2 regions of the Desulfofundulus sp. TPOSR genome follow, and region 1 is predicted to be linked to the other one. Evidence: riboswitches for the same ligand, from Rfam matches in the RefSeq annotation. Region 1 holds a riboswitch; the other holds the start of a gene.
The links. A riboswitch is a leader RNA that binds a small molecule or an ion and turns the genes downstream of it on or off. The one in region 1 is predicted to bind cyclic di-GMP.
Positions count from the first base shown of each region.

Region 2: another riboswitch for cyclic di-GMP. It lies ahead of G7K71_RS09555 (SLC13 family permease); the one in region 1 lies ahead of G7K71_RS14295 (hypothetical protein).

Region 1 is NZ_JAAOEF010000003.1:666,665-678,107, reverse strand. It holds gene G7K71_RS14315 (type II secretion system protein) at 1-190, opposite strand, end outside; gene G7K71_RS14310 (hypothetical protein) at 472-639, opposite strand; gene G7K71_RS14305 (hypothetical protein) at 827-1,048, opposite strand; gene G7K71_RS14300 (hypothetical protein) at 1,262-1,702, opposite strand; gene G7K71_RS14295 (hypothetical protein) at 1,784-2,371, opposite strand; cyclic di-GMP riboswitch class I at 2,495-2,583, opposite strand; gene G7K71_RS14290 (copper amine oxidase N-terminal domain-containing protein) at 2,800-3,444, opposite strand; gene G7K71_RS14285 (IS110 family transposase) at 3,820-5,103, opposite strand; gene tnpA (IS66 family insertion sequence element accessory protein TnpA) at 5,230-5,544, shown strand; gene tnpB (IS66 family insertion sequence element accessory protein TnpB) at 5,538-5,894, shown strand; gene tnpC (IS66 family transposase) at 5,965-7,539, shown strand; gene tnpC (IS66 family transposase) at 7,558-8,577, shown strand; gene G7K71_RS14260 (protein-glutamate O-methyltransferase CheR) at 9,394-10,215, opposite strand; gene G7K71_RS14255 (HEAT repeat domain-containing protein) at 10,232-10,744, opposite strand; gene G7K71_RS14250 (response regulator) at 10,763-11,125, opposite strand; gene G7K71_RS14245 (hypothetical protein) at 11,122-11,367, opposite strand; gene G7K71_RS14240 (chemotaxis protein CheA) at 11,348-11,443, opposite strand, start outside.
Region 2 is NZ_JAAOEF010000002.1:209,772-221,214, reverse strand. It holds gene G7K71_RS09590 (molybdopterin-dependent oxidoreductase) at 1-31, opposite strand, end outside; gene G7K71_RS09585 (hypothetical protein) at 121-660, opposite strand; gene G7K71_RS09580 (sulfite exporter TauE/SafE family protein) at 750-1,940, opposite strand; gene G7K71_RS09575 (Crp/Fnr family transcriptional regulator) at 2,487-3,155, shown strand; gene G7K71_RS09570 (4Fe-4S dicluster domain-containing protein) at 3,350-3,856, shown strand; gene G7K71_RS09565 (nitroreductase family protein) at 3,898-4,419, opposite strand; gene G7K71_RS09560 (universal stress protein) at 4,585-5,019, opposite strand; cyclic di-GMP riboswitch class I at 5,185-5,274, shown strand; gene G7K71_RS09555 (SLC13 family permease) at 5,427-6,824, shown strand; gene deoC (deoxyribose-phosphate aldolase) at 6,879-7,553, shown strand; gene G7K71_RS09545 (glycosyltransferase) at 7,710-8,918, shown strand; gene G7K71_RS09540 (ABC transporter permease) at 8,890-9,657, opposite strand; gene G7K71_RS09535 (phosphate ABC transporter ATP-binding protein) at 9,664-10,437, opposite strand; gene G7K71_RS09530 (ammonia-forming cytochrome c nitrite reductase subunit c552) at 10,651-11,443, opposite strand, start outside.

The DNA of each region.
Region 1 (11,443 bases):
TAGACGCCAGGTCGCCCATCGCCCGGCTCACGCGGGCATTGTTGGTGTAACCTAAGAGTTTGGGCAGTAATACTGCCGCCAGGATGGCGATGATCGCCACGACCACCAGAAGTTCAATTAAAGTAAATCCTCCCTGGTTGCGAGAAACTTTGCGGATTCTTTTCGCTAGCTTGAGCATGGTGAAAAACATACCTCCTTTGCGAGATTTGTCCTTAACCCTTCTCCCGCGCCCGCCGGATCGAAACCGCTTTCCTCCTTTCCCCGGGAAATTGGGTACAGGAAAAGGCCCTCAAAAAAATAAAAAGCCGGGTACCCCGGAAAAAGGAGCACCCGGCCCACGGAAAAACTAACTGACCACCGGATCTTTCGGCGATTTCGTTTGTCCCCGGGTTGTGGAAGCCCGTGACGGCATAACCCGGCTTTTCCGTCTGCCCCGGACGGCCAGACCATATGCGGGCAGAACGTAAACCTTCAGGCCCCGCAGAATTCCGGGTCCAGGCCGGCTTTCACCAGTTCTTCCAGAAGGGTGTCCAGCTTTCTCAGCAGACCCAGGGACCAGGCTTCGCAGTCAACATCGACGGCCCACATTTCGGACTCGACGGTGGCGTAGGTATTACTGAAGAGGCGGCGCACTGTCACTTTCGGAACAGCCCCGCCCGGCGCTCCCAGGGCGTCCGACTAGGCGTAGACTACAGCGTCCGGGGTGTAAGCCGATTTGACCATGCTGGCCGGAGAAGGGCGGGGAAAGAAAATCAGGTTAATGGCAAAATACCTAAAGGATACCAAATAACTGACAGTACCATAGATTTAAATTTTGGTGGCTTGTTTAAATTACTGAAACATCACCAATAGCTTTGGCACTATAATGAAAAAAGAGTTTATTTGGCTGATGGTTTTCTTTTTTTCTCATGATTTCTAAGTTTTTTCTTTCCTCAGACAACATATCTAAAAGTATCATAGACGCGAGTACTTTCACTAATTTGCGTTGACTTCCTTCTTCCATTAAAATACTTGTAACTGAACCTTTGTTTTCAAGAATTGCCATCATGCACGCCTCCTTATATACATCGTGGAACGAAAAATGAAACCCTTAGTGTGCCAAAAAGTTCATTCCCGGACAGTCGGTAACGAAGCTCTTCAAGTGGGCGTTTTCTGCTTCGATCTGCCTGTACAGGGCTTCGTATTGCTTTTTCCGATCATCGTGGACTTAAAAATAAAAAAGCCGGGCACCTCCGGAAAGGAGTGCCCGGCCCACGGAAAACTACCTGCCCACCGGCCTGACCACCGGAACCTTCGGCGCCGGTTTGGGTACCGGCACAGGATATTTCAACAGCTCAATTTTGGTGACCTTCAGAACCGGCCCGCGCATGTAGAAATTCGGTCCCCTGAAAACCTGGCCCGTCACCCGCACCAGCTTGCCCTCGTAAGCCTTGAAGTCGAACGGACCCGTCAGGATGTATGTCCGGTCGTACTGTACCGGAGGCTTCACTCCTGACCCGGGTAGAGGCGGCATGTACATCGGCCCGGGAACCACCAGTTCGTAGTGCGGCTTCTCGACGGTGGAATACACCACCTTCCCGACTGCGGTTACAGTTCCTTCGCCGGACGGCGGCACCTGACCGATAGACCCGGCAAACGCCGGTACCGCCAGGGCAACCACCGCGAAGGCGGCCAGCACCAGCAAAGCTACGACTTTGCGCATACCTGTTTTCCCCCCTTTCATCTTGGACTCAAAAAATAAAAAAAACCGGGCACCCCCGGAAAAAGGGCACCCAGCTACATGTTAGTGTTTATATTCAGCTTTTGGCTTAAAAGCAGGGCGGGATGATTGCCCGTTTTTCCCAGGCTTTTTCGCTTCTTTGTCTGCCCTGTATTTGTTGCCCGGGATCAGGTGCACTTCCAGCGCCTGCTTATCGGTGGTAGCCCTGACTTTAACCATCATCCCCTGCTTGATTTCTGTTGTCCCTTTCAGCGTTCCCTCCCCTTTGATAAGCGTCTGCGGGGTGATGGTGAAAGTTTCGGTAACATTGCCGTTTTTGCCGCCTTTCACTACAGTGAATGTGTCGCCGTAGACGGCGGTCACCACACCTGCAAATTCGATCTTGGACTTGTTGAGCTGGTTCTGTTCCCTGATTCTCTGGTGAACCAGCACCGCCAGTTCCTTAAGCTGTTCCAGGTTCAGCCCGTTAACCATTGTCACCAGGTCCGCTGGCAGGTTGTGGTATACGCTGTCAGTCACGGTTACCTGGTCTTGTGGTTGGGGCTGAACCTGTACCTGGGTCTCCTCCGCCAGTGCGGGGAAGGCCAGTGCCAATACCAGGCACAGTGTGAGGATAACGCACACGAGTTTCCTGTTCCGGATCGCTTTCAAGATCGCTGCCTCCTTTAACTTTGATTCTTTTCTGAAATGTTGTTTCCGCTTGACCCTTGCTTCCCCAGTAACCACCTCCTTATCTAAGACAGCCGGCCACCGGGGAAAATTTGCTTTCCTTTCCCCAGCAGCCGGGCTGCCGTAGCGGGTCAACCGCTTTAGGCCCCTTGGCTTTGCGCCCCCGGCTTTCGCCGGGTTTGCCTTTGGTGGGGATTCCTCCTAAGTTCATAGTACGGCATGTCTTCCTTTTTTGAGGGGGCTTCTGAAAGGTCCGGTTAAACCGGGATTTTCACCAATTAATCGTTTGCTTTTATCCGGAGGGATTGGGCACAGGAAAAAAGTCCCCCAAAAATAAAAAAGCCGGGCACCCTGGAAAAAGGAGCACCCGGCCCTCGAAAAGACTTACCTGCCGACCGGTTCAGTGCTGGCTATTTTGTCACGCTCACGGTCTGCGCTGCCGGATCCCAGCCCATCCTGTACCCGAACACTTCGGCTACATAGCGCGCGGGGAGGTAGGTACGGCCCCCGCGGACCAGCGGGGCTACGTCCATCTGCTTGGGCTGATCGTTGACATTTATGGCCTTATTCCCTACCACGAGCTTTACGGTTACGTTGTCTTTGACCAGTGTCACCGTTTGGGTCGCCCCGTCCCATTTGATTTCCGCGCCCAGGGCGTCTCCCAAATAACGGACGGGCACATAAGTCCGGCCGTTTTCGGTGAACGCCTCTGCGTCCATATCGAACACCCGGTCGCCAACACGATAGGTCTTCTGCCCGACCACAAACTTAACAGGTGGGACTACCATCTCATCGGACTGCCGTCCCTCTTCCTGCTTTTCCTCTTCCGGTTGCTGTTCCGGGGTTTCAGCTTCCTGCTGTTTCCGGTACTCCATGCGGAGCAGCCCGTCCTGGGTCGCCGCGAGCACCACCACGGAGTCCCCGACAGGGACACTCTCGATGTCGAGTATTTCGCCGTAAGCGTCAAATCCTACCCACCTGGCACAATCCCCGGGTTTATAGGATAATCTTCCTATCTCAATATTTTTCATTGATACTTTAAAAAGCTTACTCAATCTGCCATTTTTAAAATTTATCTTGGGTGGTCTAACCCACCTGTTCGCCCCCTGCTTACCCTATCATGTCTCCCGGGGTCAATGCCCTTACATTCCTTCGTTCAGCATAATGGGGGCGGGTGGGGCACCGTTACTCAGAAGCAGGGTCATGCCCTAACGGAGGTTTTTTCGGTTTCCCCCACCCAAGATTTTTGCCTCATGATGATTCCTTTACGCCGTCGGGCTTGTGGATATGTGGGCAACGCTTTAGCGTTGTCCAAGCGAGTGTGGACCCTGTGGACAGGCGGAAGATAAACCATGCCTAAACCTCCAGGCTCCTCTTAAGTGGCAGGAGGCCTCCCGCAAGTCCATACGAGCGGCATATCCACAAGCCTTCTAGGCCGCCAGTTGCTGCCGGCGGTAGCTACCCAAAACCTTCTCCGGGTCGTACAGGCGTTTTTCTTTAGCTAAGGTGAACATTACCCGGAGGAGTTTGCAGGCGATCACTACCAGGGCCTGCTTGCTTTTCAGCGGGTTTTGCGGCCGGGTCACCAGGTAACGGTAGAGCGCTTTAAACTGAGGGTTTTTGGCCACCAGGACCAGGGCAGCCTGGTAGAGGATGCTCCGCAACCCCGCCCGGCCCCGCTTGGAGATCTTTGTAACCCCTTTTTTGGAATCCCCGGATTGGTTGATAGTCAGGTTGTAACCGGCCAGTTTGCGGATCTGGCGCCAGTCTTCGTACCGGGTGAAATCCCCCACTTCCCCTAAGAAGCTGGCGGCAGTGACGACTCCGATCCCGGGGATGCTCAAAAGGTACTCGGCTAAGCCGGTTTTGGCCAGGGCCTTTTCCATGGCCGCTTCGGTTTGGAGCAATTGCTTTTGCCAGAAGAAGATTTCTTCCAGGCACTGGGTCAGGCGCAGACGGGCAGCATCTAAACCTTCCGGCACGCCGATGGATTCATTGGCGGCAGCCAGTAAAAGAACGGCCCGTTTTTGACCCACTTTCCCGCCGCTGGCTGCCTTAAGTTCAGCGGTCAGCTCTTCTGTCGTGAGCTGTTTTAGGTCGGCCGGGAAGGGCCGGTGGGTCAGGATGTACAGGGAGGCTTTCCCTAGAAGGTTCTTAAAAACCTGCGGATATTCGGGAAAGCGCTCGTCCAGGATCGCCACCAGGTTGTTCTGGGCGGCGTTTAGTTTGGCCTTTTGCTGGTGGCGGTTTTGGGTGTACCCCCGGAGTTCCGCCCAGATCCCTTTGGGTAGATAGCAGTGGAAAAAGCGTCCTTCCCAGGTTAAAGTGGCGATGATCAGGGCGTCTTTCCGGTCGTTTTTGGTGGGCGAGTTATCGTCGAGTTCTTTTTGCTTTTTGACGTGGTAAGGATTGACGATAACTACTGGGATGCCGGCATTGACCAGGTAGCTGGCCAGGGGTTTCCAGTAATGGCCGGAAGGCTCCATGGCCACGACGATGTTTTGCGCGCCGATTTGTTCTTTGACCCGGTGCATTCTACCCAGTAGACGGGAAAAGCCGTTTATGCTATTCTGAAAAGAGAAGGCGCTGCCCACTTCGATGCCTGTTGACCCGTCCAGCGTGCGGGCCCAGTGGGTCCTTTTGGCGATGTCGACGCCCACGATGAGGGTGTGGACGCTACGAATTTCTTTTAGGTTTTTGTTTCGTTTCGTCATTAACCTCGACCTCCGGTACTTTTGGTGTTTGCTCTAACCTTGTTGTACCAGGAGGTCTTTTTGTTGATCAACCCCTTTGATAAGGATTACAGGAATGCTCAGAAAATGAAATGGGGAGGATTTTTTATGACCAAAGCTGAAAAGCAAAAACTATGGGAAACCCGGGTTGCCGAATATCGTGCCAGCGGCCAGAGTGCTAAAGCATGGTGCGCCGCCCATAACGTAACCCCCCGGCAGCTATGGTACTGGCTCCGGAAGTTTAAGGAATCTTCCCCCGCCGGGTCAACACGGTGGCTGCCGGTTGAATTAAGCAAGCAATCACCTTCGGACCAGGGTGACTCCCTGCTGCTCAAAATAGGTCAGGCCTGCATCGAGGTAAAACCCGGTTTTGATCCAGCCTTGCTTTCTCAAGTAGTCCGGGTTCTGGTATCGTTATGCTGAACGAATTGGGTATCGACCGGGTTTACCTCGCCTGCGGCGCCACCGATTTGCGCAAGTCCATCGACGGGCTGGCCGTGCTGGTCAAAGAGGGGTTCGAACTGGACCCCTTCTCCTCCTGTCTTTTCGTCTTCTGTAATCGGCAGCGGGATAAAATTAAAATTCTCCACTGGGATCACAATGGGTTCTGGCTCTATTACCGCCGGCTGGAGAAGGGCAAATTCCCCTGGCCGGCGGATACCGGCTCGCCAACTTTGGCCATTAGCCGCCGGGAGTTGCGCTGGTTGCTCGATGGTCTCCCCTTAAAACAACCCCATGCCCATCCCGAGGTAAAAGCACGTACCATCTTGTAATGGCAGAAATATTTTCAGTTCCCGGTTGATTTTGGAGGGATTTTAACGCCATTCGTCGAATTACCAGGTCATGAATACTGCAAAGAATATCGCCACCATGACTATCGAAGAACTGCGGGAGCGCTGTGTGCAACTGGAACAGCAAAACGCTGAACTGAGCGCCAGGCTGAACTGGTTGATGGAGCAGCTTCGCTTGAGCAAACGCCGGCAATTTGGCGTTTCCAGCGAACGGACCGCTTCTGGCTACCAGCAGCTTTCGCTTTTTAATGAGGCGGAAGTGGAAGCCCAGCCGGCTTCACCCGAACCGGCTGTCGAAACCATCACCTACCAGCGCCGCAAACAGCGTGGCCGCCGGGAGATGGTGCTCGATAACCTGCCGGTGGAAACGGTTGAGTACCGCCTGCCGGAAGAAGAGCGGGTCTGTTCGTGCTGCGGTGGTCCTTTACATGAAATGAGCACCGAAGTACGACAGGAACTGCAGATCATCCCGGCCCAGGTAAAAGTGGTCAAGCATGTGCGTTACGTTTATTCCTGCCGCCATTGCGAGCGCAACGAGCTAACCACCCCCATTGTTACCGCTCCCATGCCGGCTCCTGTATTTCCCGGAAGTATGGTTTCCCCCTCGCTTATGGCTTACATCATGAACCAGAAATACGGGGAAGGTCTGCCGCTGTACCGCCAGGAGCAGCAGTTTGCCCACCTGGGGGTGGAGCTGTCCCGGCAGACGCTTGCCAACTGGGTGCTGTACGGGGCGAACAACTGGTTGGCCCTGATCTACGATCGCCTGCATGAACACCTGCTTGAGCGGGATATCCTGCATGCCGATGAGACAACCCTGCAGGTCCTCCGCGAGCCGGGCCGGGCTGCTGAAACCCAATCGTATCTCTGGCTTTACCGCACCGGGCGGGACGGTCCTCCCATTGTTCTCTACGACTACCAGACCACCCGGGCCAGCAAACACCCCCGGCGGTTTCTGGCGGGCTTTAGAGGCTATTTGCACGTTGACGGCTACGCCGGCTACAATGAGCTGCCGGAGGTCACCCTGGTGGGCTGCTGGGCCCATGCTCGGCGCAAGTTCGATGAAGCGCTAAAGGCCCTGCCCGATGATAAACGTGCGGCAGCCGTAGCTGCCAGGGAAGGGCTGGAGTTTTGCAACCAACTTTTTGCCATTGAGCGCGACTTGAAAGATGCAACGCCCCAGGAGCGTTATCAAGCCCGCCAGGTGCGCAGCCGCCCCGTGCTGGATGCCTTTGGGGCATGGCTTAAAACCCAGAAAACACAGGTGCTGCCCAAAAGTTCCTTTGGTCAGGCAGTTAACTATTGCCTGAGCCAGTGGGATAAACTGGTTGCCTTTTTGCAGGATGGGCGCCTGGAACTGGATAACAACCGGAGTGAGCGGTCAATCAAACCCTTTGTCATTGGCCGCAAGAACTGGTTGTTTGCCAATACTCCGCGGGGTGCCCGGGCCAGCGCCATTACTTACAGCATCATAGAAACGGCAAAGGAGAATGGGTTGAATCCTTTCCAATACCTCAGCTATCTTTTTGAAAGACTTCCCAACCTGGACCCCACAGACGGTAACGCCCTGGATCAGTTACTCCCCTGGTCCGATTCGTTACCCCCTGCCTGCAGGGCCAGTAAATAAGCTGGATTTTGTCCCCACCTGATTGCAAGGTGGGGTTTATTTTACGCTTACGAAGGTCTGCCGCTGTACCGCCAGGAGCAGCAGTTTGCCCACCTGGGGGTGGAGCTGTCCCGGCAGACGCTTGCCAACTGGGTGCTGTACGGGGCGAACAACTGGTTGGCCCTGATCTACGATCGCCTGCATGAACACCTGCTTGAGCGGGATATCCTGCATGCCGATGAGACAACCCTGCAGGTCCTCCGCGAGCCGGGCCGGGCTGCTGAAACCCAATCGTACCTCTGGCTCTACCGCACCGGGCGGGACGGTCCTCCCATTATTCTCTACGACTACCAGACCACCCGGGCCAGCAAGCACCCCCGCCGGTTCCTGGCAGGTTTTAAAGGCTACTTGCACGTTGACGGTTACGCCGGCTACAACGAACTGCCGGATGTCACCCTGGTGGGCTGCTGGGCCCATGCCCGGCGCAAGTTTGATGAAGCGTTAAAGGCCCTGCCGGAAGATAAACGCAATAAAGCAGTGGCCGCCCAGGTGGGGCTGGAATTTTGTAACCAACTTTTTGCCATTGAGCGCGACTTGAAAGATGCAACGCCCCAGGAGCGTTATCAGGCCCGCCAGGTGCGCAGCCGCCCCGTGCTGGATGCTTTTCGGGCATGGCTTAAAACCCAGAAAACACAGGTACTGCCCAAAAGTTCCTTTGGTCAGGCAGTTAACTATTGCCTGAGCCAGTGGGATAAACTCATTGCCTTTTTGCAGGATGGACGCCTGGAACTGGATAACAACCGGAGTGAGCGGTCGATCAAACCCTTTGTCATTGGCCGCAAGAACTGGTTGTTTGCCAATACTCCGCGGGGTGCCCGGGCCAGCGCTATTACTTACAGCATCATAGAAACGGCAAAGGAGAATGGGTTGAATCCTTTCCAGTACCTCAGTTATCTTTTTGAAAAACTTCCCAACCTGGACCCTAAAGACAGTAACGCCCTGGATCAGTTGCTCCCCTGGTCCAATTCATTACCCCCTGTCTGCAGGGCTAATAAATAAGCCAGATTATGTCCCCACCTGATTGCAAGGTGGGGTTTATTTTACGCTTACGAGTAATCCACTGGTCAGAAGCATACGGTGAGACCGGCAATTTCGGTTTCACTATTGCATACCTGAAGAGGCTGGCAATTCAGCCCCAGTGAAGCATTACATTGCTCACAGTAAGCGCAGGCGTCTGCGGGGACTGTGCCCGTGCCTAATGCACAGTAAGGGCGCTACTAGTGAAATTTCTATGCAGAAATTCGAACCCCTTTAAATGGTACATGTTCCTTGATTTGTTACCTTAGTAATCCATTAAGATCATTAAAAAGTTGCTCAAAATGAGCTAACGCATCACCTAGCCCGGGAAGTTCATTCCTCAAACGTTGACCATGTTCAACTAAATAAGCTGCTGGAGTATAGCGATCAAACTCAGGAAAGTCAGGTGGTAATGTCCTAAATCGGTTAAATTGCTGGGATATTACCGGCATTACGGCGTCACGGATAATTTCTGGAAACTACAGGAATTTTTTTATCATACCAAGCGTGCTATGTTCAAGTGGTTAAACCGGAGAAGCCAAAGGAAGAGCCTTAACGGTGAGAAATTCGAGAAATTCCTGAACAAGTTTCCTCTACCGGAGCCGAAAAATATGTCAACATCATGGACGTTCGGCTACCTTCAGGGTACATTTCGGTAATGCTTCGGTGAGGAGCCGTATGCGTTAATTGCGCAAGTACGGTTCTGTGAGGGGGGTGTGCTGCGAGGTATACCTCTACTCGACCAACACCTTTTTTTTCTTACCGGCCGTTTCGTTTAAATTCATTCCTCCGGATCTCTCAGCCGGGCTTTTGATAGATAATGGCGTTTTGAAATTTTTTCAGCCGGAACACCGGGGTAATCCGGCTCATGGACTCGGAATGGCCCAAAAAAATGAACCCACCAGGCAAAAGTGCCCGGTAAAACTCCAGGGCCACCTCCCGCCGGGCGACATCGTCGAAATAAATCAACACGTTCCGGCAAAATATGGCGTCGTAGCCGGAGAGTTTTCGCATCTCGTTCTTGTCAAGCAGGTTCACCTGTAGAAAGCTGACCTTTTGTTTTATCTCCGGCACCACTTCCCAGCCCGCCGGAGTCTTCAAGAAATACCTCTCCTTATAGGTGTGGGGCACATCCTTAACTGCCCTGTCCCCGTATACACCGTGGCGGGCAAACTCCAGCACCCCGGTGTTGATATCACTGGCGTCCACCAGGAAACCATAAGGCAGCCCTTCCAGCATTTCGTTCAGAATGATCGCCAAGGTGTAGGGTTCTTCTCCTGTCGAGCAACCCGCCGACCACACCTTCACCAGGCTATGCCCTGCCACTTTCTTGCGCTCGAGTATTTCCGGCAGCGCCTCTTCGGCAAAACACTTCAACTGGTAGTATTCACGGAAAAAATAGGTCTCGTTCACCGTCAGGGAGTTGATCAGCTCTTGAAACTCCCCGCCGTCAGGCTCGAACCTAAGGTAGTAAAAGTACCGGCGAAACTCGGAGATCCCTAGCCAGGCCATTCTCTCGGAAACTTTACGCTCCACATAGTAAAGCTTATTTTCCTCAAACTTTATGCCCGTCTTCCGGTAGATGTATTCGGACAGGGTCCTGAATTCCTCTCGATTCATTACTCCGTTATCTCTCCTATTCCAGCCTCCTACGCGCCGCATCCACGGCAAACCTCACGTAAGGGTCGGGAAATCGCCTGGCAACCGCCTCCAGCAGTACTACATCCTCCCCGGAACCTACCTCGGATAAGCACTCCACGGCGAGACTCGCCACGTTAGGGTCGGTCTCCACTTCCAGCACGTGGCGAATGAGCCCTCTCAAGCGCAGGTCCTTCATCTCCTTAAGCGCGTTCAGCGCGAAGATCCTGAGATCCGGCTTCTCCCATTTTAAAAGCGCGGCTACCCTATCGAAGGCCCTGGCCCCCAGAAGCTGAAGCGCCTCTATCGCCTCGTTTCTCAGGTAGGCGTCTTCGACGGAAAGAAAGGATATCAGCTCGTCCACCGCCTCGTCGTTGCCCACCCTCGCAAGGGCGGTTATCGCCGCGTCCACCGCCGCCCGGTCGGTCTCCGAAAGAGCCAGCATGGAAAGCCCTTTCACGTCTTTCTCCGAAACCATCCTTTTGATTGCCGAAAAAAGGTCCTTCTCCATGAAGAAAAGCACCCCTTTTCAACGCATAACCTTTTGTACCACGGAAACCAGCTGCGCGGGGGTAAACGGCTTGGTCACCCATGCGGTGGCACCCGCCTGACGCGCTTCTTCCTTTTTCTTTACCTGCGTCTCGGTCGTCAGGATGATGATGGGCGTGAAGCGACAGTTGGGAAGCGACCGCACTTTCTTTATAAAAGTGATCCCGTCCATAGCCGGCATATGGAGGTCGGTTACCACTAGATCCACCTTGTTTCGCTGCAGGTAGTCCAGAGCCTTCTGCCCCTCGGTAAAGGTAACCACTTCGTAGCCGGCCTTCGTCAACGCCAGTTTTACCGTCTGCACCATGGTCATCGAGTCGTCCAGCGACAAAATCTTTTTCATTTACCGTTACCCCCGTTGATAAACTTCCCGGCCCATCCCGGAAGCCCGATCTCTATCTCCAGGTGGGGGTAGGTTTTCTGCAGAGATAGTATGAGCTGAATACCCGCCAGGTCCACCGCCCCGGGATCCGGCGGGCGAAACTCCACACGCCCGGTCGAGGCCACACCGGCCCTCTCCAGCTCTTCCTTAACCTCCCGTATGAATTCCACCAGCAGGGGTTTCTCAACCCTCAGCGCAGACACGGCACTTCACCCCCTCCAGAAGAGCCCCGGGCTCCAGCACCAGCAGGATACTGCCGTCACCCAGGATGGCCGCCCC
Region 2 (11,443 bases), on a different contig from region 1:
ACATGAAACAAATGCTGTAGACAGTTTCCATGAGGGAAGCCTCCATAAAATAAGTTTTTAACGGAGTTATTGGATATTTACTTTGCCGCTGACAGCAGCAGGGATATCTTATATAAAAACCTAGCTTTTGCTGGAATTTTCTTCATAAGCCATCAGCATCCGATGTATGCCCCGGAAATAGGGGAGCCGGTTTTTCACCCGGCCGAAAAACATGCGGGCCAGGATGTAGCAGATGAGAAAAGTAAACACATAATTTACAGCCAGGCCGGTAAAGGGTATGGGAAAGCCGATGCCGGCAAAACGCTGCTGCATCCAGGCAAGGGCAAAGAAAGCGGGCCACAGGGCGGCCGCCGACAGGCCAAACATATTGAAGAAAGCCCGGCCAAAGGCATCGTTGGCCTCTTTGTTGCAGGCGTCATAGCTCTTCTTATCCCCCAGTTTTAAGGCAGCCAGGGATAGCTGCTGCAGATCCGCCAGCCGGGTGTTCAGCCGGTCCAGGTGGTTTTTGTTCACCAGAAAGACTATGGAGATGGTGAATTCCCCGATGACCACCGCCAGGAGTGCCACCAGGAATGTACCCAGAAAATAATCAAAAACCGGATGGCCGCTGATTTTGTAAAACATAATTAGGACCTGATCCACCAGTTCCCAAAGGCCCATACTTCAAGCCCCCGTTTATTCAGGTAGTTGCTCCAGGTTCCCCGGGAACAGCCCGGGGAACCTGGAGCGGAATATTTGTTAAGCGAATCTTACATCGGCACCCAGGCTTTCCCGAAGAATCCCTTGCTGAAGTAACCAAGACCGACGTAAAAAGCGAGAACGACAAACAATCTCTTCAGCCAGATGTCCGGGATATACTTCTGGGTGCGCGGGCCAATCATGGAACCAATAAATACGCCGATTAATTCCACACCGATCATGCCCCAGTCCATGGCGGCACCGGCTACGGTGATGTAGGTGGTGATACTGGTCATCATGCTCACCAGAACGGCCATGGCCGAGGTGCCGGCCACCACGAACATGGGCAGGCCCACAATACTGGTCAGGTAAGGTACGTACAAAAAGCCGCCGCCCACACCGAGGAAGGCCGAAATGGCTGCGATTACCACGCCGCCCACAAAGGCCCAGATGGGGTTGAACTTAAACTCCACGCCGAAGAAGGAAAACTTAATGTTGGTAAGACTCCACTGGGTAACTGTAATCCCCTGGGCAGCTTCTTCTTTCTTTTCTTTGATGCTCTGCTCAAAGGCTTTGGCCGCCTCCTTGGCCGCCTTCTTGCTGGCCTGCCCCCGGGGGGTCGTTTCATATAAAAGAACGCCGCCCACCACAAAGACAAAAAGGCCAAACCATCCCTGGTACTGGCTGAAGCTCACCTTGCCGCCGGTCAGAGCGGGAATGGCCACAGCCCCCACAATGGAACCCAATCCCAGGGCGATACCCAGGGGCCAGGCCAGACGCTTGGCTTTTAAATAGTTAATGGTACTTAAAAGTGCTGACAAACCAACCAGCCACTGGTTGGAGGTACGGATACTGTCGGTAAGCAGCTTGTTCAACTGGGGTGCGGTGTTCTTAAAAGGCTTTACCCAGTCACCCAGGCCGTAAACGGTCATGTGGCCTACTCCAGCCATAATGCCGCCGAATGCACCCACAGTGGAGAAGATCCAGCCCACCCAGATGGCCCACAGGATGGCCACCAGGTAGTTGATCTTAGGCGCTCCGGGAATGCCGAAGGCTCCCCTGGGCGCATCGGGATCGATCTGCCCCTTACCCGTGCCCACCGGGGCTTTAGCTATGGCTTCACCCAGTTTTCCCTTCAAGCCGAGGTCACTGCCCACCACTGTTTCCTGCTGCGCCCCCACGCCGCTGGCGCCCAAAGCCAGAACGGCCAGCATCAAAAGCAGGGTGGCCAGGGCAATTTTATTGATAATTCCCTTCTTCATTTAATCCTCCCCCGTAATTAGTGATGAAAACCCTTATAAGTTCACGCACCTATTACTTAAACAGCTAAAAAGGCATGTGTTCACAATCACGCATGAATGATCGGGGTATGAAAACATTGATCAAAACTTTAATGTACTGTGGGACCACCCCCTTAATACAGGTGTTGAATAAAAATTCACCTCCCCCCAATGGATTTTTAAAATAAGACATACTTTCATGTGTTATAATTAAATATAATCAATGTATTAACATGTTAATGTCAGGAGCATGACAATCTAAAAGTCATCTTGAAGACAATATAATGTCATGCTCACGACACTGTTTTAAACAAAATTTCAAAAAAATAAAGACCACACCATCCAATTCCTGGTTTTTCAGGCTTCCCACAACCACCATTGACAGGAATGGAGAAGGGGGAATATAATAATTGCTAAACGTGTTAACTTTCCCTTTTGCGTTGTGAGTATTTGTTGCTTAATAGTTCCAAGAATTTTCTAATAAGTTGGTTGTCAATCGACCCTTTCTTACCGGGAGGGATAGACGGCATGTCACTACCGCACCTGGAAATAGCGGCATTAAATGAAGTGGAAAGGGCAATTATTCGCCAGGCGGGATTTACGGTGCACTATCCGAAGGGGCACGTCATTTTTGCCGCCGGTGACCCGGCCGACCGGGTCTACCTGGTGGAAAGCGGCTGGGTAAAAATCTACCGCTTGAATGCCGACGGCCGCCGGGTTACCGTAGGCAGTATCCGCAGTCCCGGGGAGTTGATGGGTCTGGCCGAAGCCCTGTGGGGAGGAGAACGTACCTGCTTTGCCGGTGCCATCAGCAATGTCAGCCTGGTGGTTTTGCGTAAGAACAAATTTGAAGAACTAATGGGCGCCCATCCTTTTCTGGCGATTAAAGTTGCCAAATTACTGGGAGTACGCATGCGGGAAGCGGAACAGATTATCCACGAGATGGTTTGCTGGCAAGCTCCCGGACGACTGGCCCTGGCCCTGTTAAAAATGGGCGAACGCTGCGGCGTGGAAACCAAAAACGGCATTAAACTGGGCGTGCAGCTTACCCACGAAGAACTGGCAAATATGGTGGGAACCTCCCGGCAGACGGTAACTTCACTATTGAACACCTTCAAGCAGGAAAAAAGCATTGCTTATGAAGGAAGAACTATCAGCATTGTGGATCCCGATAAGCTGGCTCGATGGATTATGTAAGTGTAGCCGGCCTTACAGGCCCGCTTGAGATATCTAACAAACCCCGCAAAAGAGCGGGGTTTATTTTTTTGACCGGTGAATCCGGTCAAAGTCTACCATTATTTATAAATAAAAATAATGCTTTAAAGAAGGTTATCTAATAAAAGTATCGAACTATAGTCAATATTACAAAGCGATTGTTGGGAGGCTAATCAATGAGCAAGTATTACCTGTACCAGGACGAGAAAAGATGCATTTCCTGCCGCAGCTGTGAAGTGCAGTGCAAAGTAAACAAGGGGCTCGGTGTAGGGCCTAAGCCGAATAAGGTTGCTGCGGTCGGCCCTGTTATCAGAAGCGGTCAAGCAATGGCAACGTATGTTTTCACAGCCTGCCACCACTGCGAGGATCCCTATTGCGTGCAGGCATGCCCGGTTGGGGCCGTCCAGAAACGCCCCAGGGACGGCATTGTGTTCATTGACCAGGAACTGTGTGTGGGGTGCCGGAGCTGCATTATGGCCTGCCCGTGGGGTGCGCCCCAATGGGATGAAGAAAAAGGTGTAGCTGTGAAATGCGACTACTGCAAAGATCGGATTGATGCCGGGCTCGAGCCGGCCTGCGTTACCGCCTGTCCCACCAACAGCCTTCTCTTTGGTCCGGCAGAACGTATGCCGGACGTAAAAAGGGTACGTTATATCCGCAAAAGATTTACAGGTAATGTATAACCGCTTCGCAAAAAAGCCGGCCGGAAATCCCGGCCGGTGGCCTAAATGTAACTCACAATTTCTTCTATTTCCCTCCTCTTGGGCCTCCGGGCCGGGTCGTCGGCCGGGTAACCCACGGGAATAATAGCTACGGGTACAAGCTCCGCGGGGATGCCCAGGCACTCCCTCACCCGTTCCTCGTCAAAAGCGCCCACCCAGCAGGTTCCCAGACCCAGGGCATTTGCGGTAAGCAGAATATTCTGCACCGCGGCGGCCGTATCCTGAATACAGTAAAGTCGCCGCCCCCGCTCGCCGTAAACCCGGGCCGAGCGTTCCGGTTCCGCGCAAACCACAATCACCACAGGGGCCTGGACTATAAAACGTTGATTTAAAGCGGCCTGTGCCAGGGCTTCTTTTTTGTCCTCCCGGATCACCACGTAAAAAAACCAGGGCTGCAGATTCCCGGCGGAAGGAGCCCAGCGGGCCGCTTCCAGGAGTTGATCCAGTAATGCTTCGGGCAGCGGATCCGGTTTATAGTGTCTTACGGAGTACCGGCTCCTCACCAGGGAGAGTATCGTGGACATGATCAATTTCCCCTCCTGCATCAAAATGCTCTTATATTATACCCCGGGACCCCCCATCTCGTGTGTTTTCACAACCGCCTTCTTAAAGCCTTCTTAAAGCCTTCTTAAAGAAATTCCCCTCTAATTTTCTCAGCATAAGCCCGGGCAACTACAATCGTTTTTCACTTACCTGACGATCATTACGGGGCAGGGGGACAGGTGCAGCACCTTATGGCTCACGCTGCCCAGGAAAAGGGACTTAATATCGCCAAAACCGCGGCTACCAATGACGATCAGGTCAAATTGACCCTCTGCGGCCAGGCGACAGATGGCTTCGGCCGCGTCTCCCCGTTCCACCGCGGCGGCTACGGCCTGGCCTTCCGCCCGAAAAATTTTTTCTACTGCTGCAAAGACTTTTTCCGCGCGGGCTTCTATTTCTTGATCCAGCTCCTTTTGCTGAAGCCAGGCACATACTCCGGGTTCGGGGAAAAGTTTATAACAGGAAGGCCCCACATATAAAGCCGTTACTGCAACTTCCGGGTTTAGTTTACTTAAGCGCAAAGCCTGTCTGGCAGCACGCATTGAATTCTCCGAACCATCCACGGCCAGAAGGATTTTCATGCCAACCACTACCTCCCCCAAAGACAATCTTTATTGCAGGATCTTCTACGTTATAGTGGAAAAAACCTGCATTATTAGAAACATAATTAAATCCCTATTGCCTCCACAGGGATTGATCAGCTATAATAAATACTGCACCAGGTAAAAGCAAAAAGAATACGGTGCTTACGGGTTGGGCAAACCGGGTGAAAGCCCGGGACGCTAAAGCCATGGGTCTAAGGTCCTTTTCAGGACTATGATCGCCAGGCTGCAACGGTACCGACTGCCGGGGGGGGTAGTCACTTGACTACCCCCCTTTAATTTTGCCTGAAATTAGTCACATCCTTATGTTCAACGGAGGTGGTTTCCTTAAACGTAGTAAGACCGGACGATTGTCGAAACAATATGAAAGAAAGGAGATGGGAAATTTGACCCCTCAAACGCAAGTTATTTTAGCTACGTCCGTCTTTTTACTTACCTATGCTATAATTATTTCGGAAAAGATTCACCGTACCGTGGCTGCTTTTTGCGGTGCGGCGATAGTCATACTGGCCGGCATTATTACCCCGGAACTGGCCGTCCATTACATCGATTGGAACACCATCGGCCTTTTAACGGGCATGATGATCATCGTGGGCGTTACCCGTGAAACGGGAGTTTTTGAGTACCTGGCCATCAAGGCGGCCAAAATGGCCCGGGGGGAGCCCCTGCGCATCCTGGCCGCCCTTGCCCTGGTCACGGCTGTACTTTCAGCCCTGCTGGACAATGTGACCACGGTACTGCTCATCGTGCCCGTTACATTTGCCATCGCCCACAAACTAAAGGTAAGCCCCCTGCCCTTCTTAATCTCTGAAATTATCGCTTCCAACATTGGGGGAACGGCAACCCTGATCGGAGACCCGCCCAACATCATGATTGGCAGCGCCGTGGGGCTCGGCTTTATGGATTTTGTGATTAACCTTACCCCGGTGGTGGTTGTAATTTATGTCTTGACCATCTCCCTCCTGCGCCTCATTTACCGCCGGGACCTGGTTACAAACCCTGAGAATCAAAAAAGTATCCTGGAGCTTAATGAATGGGACGAAATTAAAGACGCCGCGTTGCTGAAACCCTGCCTCTGGGTTTTGGGTTTAACCATTGCCGGGTTTGCCCTGCACCAGTTCCTGCACCTGGAGAGCTCGGTGATCGCCATGGCCGGGGCGGCCCTGTTGCTGGTAATCACCCGTTCCGACCCGGAACATGCCCTGCACGCCGTAGAATGGCCGGTTATCTTCTTCTTTATCGGCCTGTTTGCCCTGGTGGGAGCGCTGGAAGAAGTAGGGGTCATTGAAACCATCGCCCATTTTGCCCTGGAGGTTACCGGGGGAGAACTCCTCCCGGCCGGCCTTTTGATTGTCTGGCTTTCGGCCCTGGCCTCGGCCTTTGTGGACAACATCCCCTTTGTGGCGACCATGATTCCTTTAATTCAGGACATGGGCCGCCTGGGGGGCATAGAAAACCTCAATTTCCTGTGGTGGTCCCTTTCCCTGGGAGCCTGCCTGGGTGGCAACGGCACCATCATCGGTGCTTCGGCCAACGTGGTAGTGGTGGGCATGGCTGAAAAGAGGGGTACGCCCATCAGCTTCCTGGGTTTCTTTAAAGTAGCTTTTCCCCTCATGATCCTTTCCATTGTCATTGCCACAGCATACCTGGTGGCCTGGCTGCAATTTAATACCACTCTGGTGCTGGTAAGCACGCTGGCAGTAGGGCTGGCCTTGAGCCTGCTGTCAAACCTGCTGCAAAGGCAGCTCAAAATAGAAACCACGGTAACAACAGGCAACCAGTAATTCCCCGGCACCCGTTCACTTAAATAATAGTAATTTCACAAGGAGGGTTGGCGGTTGACCAGAAACCAGCTGGCCGCCATGATTGATCATACCCTGCTTAAACCCACGGCCACCACCCGGGACATCCGGCAACTTTGTATTGAGGCGATGGCTGAAGGATTCGCCGCCGTATGCGTTAATCCCGCCCATGTGGCATATGCCGCGAAAATACTTGCCGGTTCCCGTGTGGCAGTGTGCACGGTGATTGGCTTCCCCCTGGGGGCAACCACGCCGTCCGTAAAAAAGAAGGAAGCTGAAGAGGCCGTCAGAAACGGCGCCAGGGAAGTGGACATGGTCATAAATATTGGCGCCTTGAAGGAAGGAAACCATGACCTGGTCGTGGCCGATATCCGGGGAGTGGTTGAGGCAGTGACCGCCCTTTTGCCCGGGGGGCTGGTCAAGGTGATTATCGAAACAGGCTACTTAAACCACGGGGAGAAGATTACCGCCTGCCGGCTGGTACGTCAGGCAGGCGCCCATTATGTAAAAACCAGCACCGGTTTTGGCCCCGGCGGAGCCACGGTGGAAGACGTGAGGCTATTGCGGGAAAACCTCCCCCTGGAAATGGGCGTAAAAGCCTCGGGGGGCATTCGCACCACCGGACAAGCCCTGGCCCTCATCGAAGCCGGGGCTGCCAGGCTGGGTACAAGCGCCGGCCCGGCCCTGCTGGCCGGCCTGCAGGCGCAGTAAAAGTGAAAGCTGCTCACGCTGAAATTTCAACTTAACTACCTAGAACCATCGCAAAAAATTTTCCTCCACACTAACCAGAGCAGGTGGAGGAAAAAATTTTTTTCGGGCGAATATACTAGGGGTTTTAGGAAAAACTGCAGAGGAAGAGGGTTATTCATGGCCGGTATCAGGGATTATCAGGTTGTTGTTGGTGAACAACTCATTGAAGAAATTTACGAGCTGGCCCGGCAGCTTAAGGGGTGCAGGGTCCAGCACATTAATTCCACCCTTACCGGGGGCGGGGTGGCGGAAATTTTAAAGCGCCTCGTGCCCATGATGGAGGAAGCGGGCCTGGAAGTGCGCTGGGACGTCATCAAGGGGGATGAAGAATTTTTCCGGGTGACCAAAACCTTTCACAACGCCTTTCACGGCGTGCCCGTGCAAATAACGCCCGCCATGCTGGACACCTACCGCCGCATATCCCGGGAAAACTACGACCTGGTAGACCCCCGGGCGGGCTTTGTCATTCTCCACGATCAGCAGCCCCTGGGCCTGGCCGAAATCCGTCCCGGCCACCCGGGTCGCTGGCTGTGGTACTGCCACATTGATCCGGTAGACGTGAACCGGGAGGTGTGGGATTTTTTGAGCCCCTGGGCAAGGCGTTGTGACGCCGCCATCTATCATATCCAGGCCTACGCCCGGAATTTAGGTCACCGGCAATACTTCATGCCCCCGGCCATTGACCCCCTGGCCGAAAAAAACCGGGAGGTTTCGGCACAAGAAATTGATGCTGTTATGGAGCGACTGGGGATACCCAATGATCTACCCCTGGTGGTGCAAATTTCCCGGTTTGACCGCCTCAAAGACCCGCTGGGGGTTATCCAGGCCTTTCGCCTGGTGCGGCAGGAAGTGCTATGCCGCCTGGTGCTGGCGGGGGGCGGAGCCACCGACGACCCCGAGGGCATCCAGGTGCTCCAGGAAGTACGCCAGGCAGCCGCCGGTGACCCGGACATCTTTATTCTGGAGCTCCCTCCCGCCAGCGATCTGGAAATTAATGTGCTGCAGCGGGTTGCCGCAGTAGTGGTTCAGAAATCAGTACGAGAGGGTTTCGGGCTGACCGTAACCGAGGCCATGTGGAAATCCCGCCCGGTGGTAGCTTCCCCCGTAGGCGGCATTACGGTGCAGATAATTCACGGAGAGACCGGGCTGGCCGCCGCCACCACCGAAGAAATGGCCCGGGCGGTGGTTAGAATCTTGCGCGACCCCTCCCTGGCAGAAAAACTGGGGCAAAACGCCAGGGAACACGTGAAAAAGAACTTTATCCTGCCCATTTATCTAAAACGGTGGCTGGAAATGCTCACGGCCGAGCAGAGTTACCCGGTATGATCAGCTGCTCGGCCTGGTTGAAATAAGCCCGGTAAAGGGTAAACCCCAGGGCAATGCTGGAAATGGCCGTGGCGCTGCTGAGCATCAGCATAACCATGATCTGGTACTTAACCGCCAGCAGGGGATCGGCCCCGGCCAGGATGGAGCCGGTCATCATCCCCGGCAGGGTAACCAGCCCCACGGTTTTCATGGAATCAATGGTGGGCAACATCCCTCCTTTAATAGCCGCCTGCAGCACACCTTCCACCGCCTGCCGGGGAGATGCCCCCAGGGCCAGGGCGGCTTCCACCTCCCGCCTTCGCTGGCGGATGTCGGCTTGAAAACGGTTGAGCACCAGGCCGGCAGCCACCATGGCATTGCCGACGATCATCCCCGCCACCGGAATGACAAAGCGGGGGCTACCCTCGATGATGTGGAGTGAGAGCATCAGGCCCAGGGTAACCACTTCCCCCAGCCCAATGGCCAGGATCACCCGCCAGAATATCCCCGGGATCTTTTTGCCCTTTCCGGCCGCATTATGGGCGGCCACCAGGGTCATCAGCAACAATACCCCCGCGGTAAAATACCAGCGGTCCTGCCGGAACACAAAGGTCAGCACATAACCGATGGCCAGCAACTGCAAAAAGGTGCGGACCGTCCCCACCAGCAAATCCCGCTCCAGGCGCAGCTGCTGCCACAAAGACAAAAGCATGGCCACCAGCACCAGGGCCAGGGTGGATAAGAGGGCTGCATCGGTCAAGGGATTTCACCTCTTTTCAGGCCGGCAGCACCCGTGCGGGGTGTGCCGGCCCTCCTGGAAGAACTGGCGCACCCAGGGATCGACCTCGCCGCGCATGAAATCTTCTTTCGGACCACAGACCGTAAGACGCCCCTTTTGCATGACGGCCAGCACCTGGGCTACCCGCAGGGCCTGGGCGGCATCGTGGGTTACCCACACCACGGTGAGGGCATTTTCCCGCTGCAGTCGCATAATTAACAGTTCGATTTCTTCCCGGGCTTCGGGGTCCAGGGCGGAAGTGGGTTCGTCCAGCAAAAGGGCCGCCGGCCGGTTGGCCAGTGCCCGGGCCAGGGCAACCCGCTGGGCCTGGCCACCGGAAAGGCTGCTTACCTCCCGCCGCAAGAACGTGCCGTCCAGCCCGACCTGTTCCAGCAACTCCGCCGGCTCTACGCGCGGGGCCGAGCGGGTAACCCGGGGACCGTAAAGGAGATTTTCTTCTACAGTACCGGGAAAAAGGACCGGGGTTTGAAACAACATGCCCACCTGACGCCGCAGTTCCCGCACGGGATACCCTTCCAGGGGTTTGCCCTGCCAGTAAAGCCTGCCCCGGCTGGGTTCATCCAGCCGGTTTAAAAGGCGCAGCAGGGAACTTTTACCCGAACCCGACGGCCCCACCAGGGCCGTGATGGCCCCCCCGGGAAAATGGGCCGTAATGTCCTCGAGTATGGTGACCAATTGCCCATCATAGCCGGTAACCGTCCGCCATACCCGATCAAGAAAAAAGCCTTTGGCTGGGATCACCACTCACCATCACCAAACCCCAAAAATCTTGAAATCTCAAAACTTCTATCCTTCGTACTATACTTTGTGTTCTCCTGCCGGTCAAGTCCGAATTATGCGGGCGCAAACAAAGAAGCTCCCCCGATCTTGCGGGGGAGTTTCCTTATGTTACCTGCTTTTGAATAAAACTTCATAATCAACGAGGGGATAAATTAATATACATGCTTTATTAACCTATTTCGTCCCGTCAAAGGTAAACTCCAGATTCTCTTCCGGCTTATAGGGGACGCCCTTGGTACCCCGTTTGGCGTACCTGGAAAGTTCAAGGTCAAATTTATCCGGTACCTGTACTCCAGCTTTCACCAGAGCTTCCCGGGCTTTCATCAGGGCCTGGTCGGCGTAATACAGGCCGTCACCCAGAACGCGCAGGGCTTCTTCCGGGTTGTGGAAGCCCATGCTGTTTTCTGCGCCAACAAAGGTCACCCGGTAGTAGGCCTTTTCATAAAGCTGCTTGGCCTGGTTCAGAAGCTCCTGGTTCACCCCGGCCGTCTTGTTGGCCAGTTCGATGGCTTTGGCCGCCTGGGCGGCGGCGTTGCCGGCCCGGGTATACATATTGTTCACCCGGTCCTGAATCAGGATCACCTGCTCCCGCAGCCACTGCGGGCTCTGGTTATGGCACTGGGTGCATGCCCTCATGTTGTCCTTCAGCGGGCTCTGCACGTGGTGGGAGGAAATCTTGCTGCTGCCCACCCGCTCGTAGGGCATGTGACAGTCGGCGCAGGCCACCCCGGCCCGCCAGTGGACGCTGCCGTTGGAATATAGCTCAAACTCAGGGTGGCGGATGTGCCCGAGCTTGATCCCGGTGGGGTTGTGCTTCCATTCCAGATTGGCCGGGTCGGACTTGAGCACGCGTTCAATGTCTTCAACGGTGATGTGACCCCACTGGGATTTCTGCCAGGGCAGGAACAGGCCCACGGGTTTCATATTCTGATCCCTGGGAATGACGTAGGTGTTATGGCACTGGGCG